2 regions of the Serratia sp. TSA_198.1 genome follow, and region 1 is predicted to be linked to the other one. Evidence: predicted binding sites of a transcription regulator. Region 1 holds the regulator's gene; the other holds the start of a gene.
What was found. Region 1 encodes Fur, which represses iron uptake genes when iron is present. Its sites were predicted from a motif close to ATAATAATGAGAACNACTATCAA; they were not measured.

Region 2: a site for Fur is predicted at 1,157-1,179, ahead of ACUTSW_RS12745 (Nramp family divalent metal transporter). Genes of this name have one in related genera too.

What each region holds. Positions count from the first base shown of each region.
Region 1 is NZ_JBQZFP010000001.1:2,038,441-2,041,658, reverse strand. Features, by position in the region: gene ACUTSW_RS09785 (glycosyltransferase) at 1-1,495, shown strand, start outside; gene fur (ferric iron uptake transcriptional regulator) at 1,701-2,147, opposite strand; gene fldA (flavodoxin FldA) at 2,470-3,009, opposite strand.
Region 2 is NZ_JBQZFP010000002.1:287,241-290,458, reverse strand. Features, by position in the region: gene ACUTSW_RS12745 (Nramp family divalent metal transporter) at 1-1,117, opposite strand, end outside; gene ACUTSW_RS12740 (NupC/NupG family nucleoside CNT transporter) at 1,496-2,683, shown strand; tRNA gene ACUTSW_RS12735 (tRNA-Ala) at 2,799-2,874, opposite strand; tRNA gene ACUTSW_RS12730 (tRNA-Ala) at 2,935-3,010, opposite strand.

The DNA of each region.
Region 1 (3,218 bases):
CGGCAACCACCGGTTGCAGGTGCATTCGCTGAGCGAACTGGCGCAAAAAAGGCTCGGCGGCAACCTGGATTTTATCCACGCGCTCCATGATAAGCGCTATTACGCCACGCTTTCTGACTACTTTCGCTTTTTGATCCTGATTGAAATGGGCGGAATGTATATGGATATCGACACTCTTCCGCACCGTTCGGCGACGTTTTTCCTGCTGAAACCCGAAGTGCCGGATTACCTTCAGTTTCTGCCCAATGGCGAGGTCAGCCACGTCAGCGGGTTGAATTTGTTTCTGGATGAAACCGGGATGATCATTGGCCGCAGCGGCGATAGGTCGCTGTGCAAAATATTGGCGGGTCTGGATCAGATCTATGCGGCGCAAAGCGGTGACGTGCCGGATAAAAACCCTCTTTATGAAAGAAGGCTGTTCGACGCGTTTTATCTGTTGTGGTGCCGCCACATCGGCAGGACTGTCCTTAGCCACGATCGTTTCTGCAAGGATCATGGGGTTCATTATGACGCTGTTCCGCAGGCGGTGACCTGTGGTATCCGCGGCATGCGCCTGTTGGAGGATGTGCTAACCAATGAGACGTTGCCGCTCGGGGAGGAGGAACTGCGCAGCTATCGACAGTGTATAAGCCGGCTGGAGCAGGTGGATTGGCAGCTTGAGCAACCGACGGATCTGGCGCGCCATGCGGAAATATTTACCGTCGATGAAGTGCCGCGCATGGCCTACCCGGCGCAGATAAGGTCCGATATCGATCACTACCATTACTATTCGGTGCTGTCCCATGACCGCGCGCTGGATCGGGTGAACCAGCTTTTTGGCGAGTATTTGATAGCCGATAACCGGCGGCAGATCGACGAGGGCAATTACTGGCGGTTAACCGTCGGAGCGGGCGATGCGGCATTGCCGCTAGCGCAGGGCGGGCTGCATTTTCTGCCGGGGCGGCAAGCTGGCGAAGCGGACAGGATCCGCATGGCGAAGCTGCTTTTTGCCACCAGCTACCTGGAATACTGCTCTGCCGGCAACCCGGCCGGGATGGATCTGGTATCGCTGCAGCAGGCGCAAAATATCGACCCCTATCTGGACCTGATTACCCTGGCTTACGATCGGTGCGGGGCGTTTATCGGATTTTTCACTGCGGCGAGTCTCGACGAGTTGTATGGCGTTGAGGCGAGCTATCTATATCGCGATGAAATAAAGCCGCTTGATGAGGCCTACGACGATTTTGTGCACAGCCAGTGCGGTGCGGACGATTACTTTGTCTGCAGTCTGGCCATTGAGAGCCGATTCCGCGGACAGGGTCATTTTAACCCCCTGTTTGCCCTGATTAAGCAGCAGGCGCAGCAGCGCCGGGCGAAACATATTGTGCTGTGCGTATGGCAAAGCAGCGATGCCTGCCAAATCTACCTGAATAAAGGGTTCCGCGTTCGCGGCGTTTTCGACTATGCCTGGCCAATTTTCTTCGATCGGCTGCTGTTTCTTGAATATGCATTGTGACGAGTTTGCCCATCCGCGTGTCGGCGGGTGAGTTGACGGTGACGTGAGCGTCAGTGGGAAGTGAGAGAAGTACCGTGGAGAAGTGCCGCTGCAATTGTTGTCTTTCTGATGTGATTTTCCCCGGGCCTGTCCGGGGATTTTTTTGCCCTGATCTGGAGGCATAAAAAAACCGCCGTTAAGGCGGTTCTCAATGCCGGTCAGGGCATTATTTTTTGTCGTGCAAGGTGTCGTCTTCACGGCAATCACCGATTTCACAGTGACCATACAGGTAGAGGCTATGGTTGGTGAGCTTGATGCCGTGCTGCTTGGCGATATCACGCTGACGCACTTCGATAGACTCATCGCTGAATTCGATCACTTTGCCGCAATCCAGGCAAATCAGGTGATCGTGGTGATGCTGTTGGGTCAATTCGAACACGGACTTGCCGCCTTCGAAGTTGTGACGGGTCACAATCCCGGCATCATCAAACTGGTTCAGTACGCGGTAAACCGTCGCCAGGCCAATTTCTTCGCCCATGTCGATCAGTTTTTTGTACAAATCTTCCGCACTGACGTGATGGCATTCCGGATTTTGCAGTACTTCCAGGATTTTGAGTCGCGGAAGCGTGACTTTTAGGCCGGCCTTCTTCAATGCGGTGTTGTTGTCAGTCATGCGGATTCAGTCCTGTTACTATGCTAATCAAGTTGAGGCATTCTTGCCTGTGGCATCGGTCGGCACAAAGAGTTAATTGCGTGTCATTATAGAACCGGTTGCCCTAAATGGAAACCGCCGGTTGTTAACAAAGATATCATGGCACAATTGCATGTTACACACGCAACGTCTTGATGGATGGGATAAACCGATATCTCAGTCTACCTTGACGATGTGGGAAGTTACAAACATGTAGCTTCTATTGCAGAAATCCGTGCTGCCGATGAACGGCCCTGCTGGCAACACTATGCACTTTGCAGGGCTTTTGTTCAACCTTTGAGGGTTAGCCGACGATATCGGCCAGGCTCAGTTCTTCGCTGATCTGCTTCACCCAGGCTGCGACGCGTTCGTTGGTCAATTCCGGTTGACGATCTTCGTCAATCGCCAGGCCGATGAAGAAATTGTCATCCGCCAAACCTTTCGATGCTTCGAAGTGGTAACCCTTGGTCGGCCAGTGGCCTACAATCGCGGCGCCGCGTGGCTCGATGATGTCGCGGATGGTGCCCATCGCATCACAGAAATATTCCGCATAGTCTTCCTGATCGCCACAACCGAACAGCGCAACCAGCTTGCCGTTGAAATCGATTTCTTCCAGCGTTGGGAAGAAGTCATCCCAATCGCACTGGGCTTCGCCGTAGTACCAGGTAGGAATACCCAACAGCAGAATGTCGAAAGCTTCCAGATCCTCTTTGCTGCTTTTGGCGATGTCGCGGATTTCCGATACCTCTTTGCCAAACTGCTGCTGAAGAATTTTCTGGATCATCTTGGCAATGTTTTCGGTATTGCCAGTGTCGCTGCCAAAGAAAATGCCTACATTAGCCATATCGCGTATAACCTTTAAATTCAATTAATTGCATTGCACGATGTTAGCGTTGAACGCGATAACACCGATTAAAATGATGACATGGCAAGAAGCTGCCTCTTACCGGTAAGTGCGTATCATGCCAGAGATTTACCCCGGGGTTTTATCGCGTTTATGCGATGCCGGGAGGAATAAAACGGTGTTGATCGGTGTCATCCATAACACCGCGC
Region 2 (3,218 bases), on a different contig from region 1:
TACCGGTAAAGGTGAGCAGCGGCACCAGCGCCAACGCAATGCCGAAGCTCAGCAGCACCTGACTCAGTACCAGAATACGCGTGGCATCCATCCCCAGCATAATGACGATAAACGACGGCAGCATAGTGACCACCCGGCGCACCCACAGCGGAATGTAAAAGCGTACAAATCCCTGCATCACCACCTGCCCCGCCAGCGTCCCCACGACGGTGGAAGACAGACCGGCGGCCACCAGGCTCAGCCCGAAGAGCGTCGCCGCCGCCTGGCCCAGCACCGGCTGCAGCGTCAGATAGGCCAGATCAAGATCGGCCACGCCGCTGTGCCCATTGAAGTGGAAGGTGGCGGCGGCGGTTGCCATCATTGCCAGGTTAACAAAACCGGCGATGGTCATGGCAATGGCGACATCGACCTTGGTGGACGCATACCGATCCGCCTTTGAATTCTCGCCGGCAGTCTGGGTTAAGGATGAATGCAAATAAATCACGTGCGGCATGATGGTCGCGCCCAGCACGCCGGCGGCCAGATATACCGCATCGCCATTCGGCAGATCCGGGATCGCCATGCCTTTTAACAACGGGCCAAGCTGCGGCTGGGAAAACGCCAGCTCCACCATATAGGCAGCGGCAACAAACAGCAGCAGCCCGCCGATCGCCCTCTCCAGCGGTTTTTGCCCGCGTTTTTGCAGCATCAGGATCAGGAAGGTGGCGATACCCGTCAGGATGGCGCCCTCAAGCAGCGTAACGCCCAACAGCAGTTTGAAACCTATCGCCGCGCCGATAAACTCCGCCAGGTCGGTAGCCATCGCAATGATTTCCGCCTGCACCCAATAAGCCCATACGGCCGGGCGTGGAAAGCGATCGCGGATGTGTTCCGCCAGGTTTTTGCCGGTAGCGATGCCGAGTTTGGCGGACAGCAGTTGGATAAGCATGGCCATGACGTTGGCCCAGACCACGACCCACAGCAGGCTGTAACCCAAAGAGGCGCCGGACTGGATATTGGTGGCGAAATTGCCGGGATCGATATAACCGATGGCCGCGATAAATGCGGGCCCCATCAGCGACAGTTTGATTTTTCTGGACGGGCGACGGGTGTTCTCAACCACGCGACTGTTTGGCATACCCTGAACCCTTACGTCTGATAAACTAAGGGTTATCTTATGCAAATGATAATAATTATCAAGCGCATTTGTAACGGTAAAACTTATCTCTGTAATCGGGGATAACTCAGGTTTTAACGAAGGGTGTAACGTGCAGATGACACTTTTCGGCCCTCCAACGAGGCATATTCCAAACGAAATACGCCTGATAATCAAATTAGCACAAGAATAGGAATTTCATATGGATTCAGTAACCCATTGATTTTTTATGCTTTAACCTGATAATTTAAGACATTTCCCATTACGACTTTCCATATTTGCAATGGACCTCTCGTTTTTAAACGTGGCGTTACATAAAATGACATCCGAAATTCAGCCTGCCTCAAGTTTGGAGCAAACATGTCCCATATTGCGCACTTTGCGTTAGCGTTGGTGGTGGTTGCGATCCTGGCACTGTTAGTGTGCCGCGATCGTAAAAGCATCCGCATTCGCTACGTTATTCAACTGTTGGTTATTGAAGTACTGCTGGCCTATTTTTTCCTGCATTCGGAAGCGGGTTTAGGCTTTGTAAAAGGATTCGCGGCGCTGTTCGACAAGCTGCTCGGGTTTGCGGGGCAAGGGACTGATTTTGTATTCGGCGGTATGGGCGATAAAGGTTTGGCCTTCTTCTTCCTGAAGGTACTGTGCCCAATCGTCTTCATCTCTGCGCTGATCGGTATTCTGCAATACATCAAAGTGTTGCCGTTTATCATCCGGATTATTGGTACCGTGCTGTCAAAAGTAAACGGAATGGGCAAGCTGGAGTCGTTTAACGCCGTCAGCTCGCTGATCCTGGGCCAGTCTGAAAACTTCATTGCCTATAAAGATATCCTGGGCAAGATGTCGGAAAAACGCATGTACACCATGGCGGCAACCGCGATGTCTACGGTTTCCATGTCCATCGTGGGTGCTTACATGACCATGCTGGACGCCAAGTTTGTGGTTGCGGCGCTGGTACTGAACATGTTCAGCACCTTTATCGTGCTGTCATTGGTCAACCCGTATGACACCAGTAAAGAAGAAGAACTGCATCTGGGTAATCTGCACGAAGGCCAGAGCTTCTTCGAAATGCTGGGTGAATACATTCTGGCAGGTTTCAAAGTAGCTATTATCGTTGCCGCAATGCTGATCGGCTTTATCGCTCTGATCGCTGCGCTCAACGGTCTGTTCAGCGCCATCTTCGGTCTGAGCTTCCAGGAAATCCTGGGCTACTTCTTCTATCCATTCGCCTGGATTATGGGTATTCCTAAGCACGAAGCCTTGCAGGTGGGCAGCATCATGGCGACCAAGCTGGTCTCCAATGAGTTCGTGGCCATGATGGAACTGCAGAAAGTCTCTGCCGAACTGTCGCCACGCAGCCTGGGCATTCTGTCGGTGTTCCTGGTTTCCTTCGCCAACTTCTCTTCCATCGGTATTGTGGCCGGTGCGATTAAAGGGCTGAATGAGAATCAGGGCAACGTAGTTTCCCGCTTTGGTCTGAAGCTGGTTTACGGTTCAACGCTGGTCAGCCTCCTGTCTGCGTCCATCGCGGGCCTGGTTCTGGGCTAAGCCGAAACGGCAACAACGGAAAGGTCGCTTCGGCGGCCTTTTTTATTGCCCGCAGTGTAGAAAGCAGGAAAGACAGAAAGCAAAAAGCCGACCCTGAGGTCGGCTTTTTAAAGGTTGGTGGAGCTAGACGGGATCGAACCGTCGACCTCTTGCATGCCATGCAAGCGCTCTCCCAGCTGAGCTATAGCCCCACAAAAGTGGTACGCTTTAACCGGCGTTACGGTAATCCCCAACCTTACTGAGATAAAGGTTGGTGGAGCTAGACGGGATCGAACCGTCGACCTCTTGCATGCCATGCAAGCGCTCTCCCAGCTGAGCTATAGCCCCAATCCACAATCACAAAATCCTGTGAACGGGGCGCATAATATGAAACCCCCGAAACACTGTCAACGGCTAAATTGAATTAGTCGATCAAGCGCTGAAAAAGCCGCCAAATCAGCGCGTTTAGCGCTAAAAAATCGCCATTGCGGATAAAAATCAGCCAGGAATAAAAAAAGCCCTGCGGATCGCTCCACAAGGCTTTATCTGTTATCGC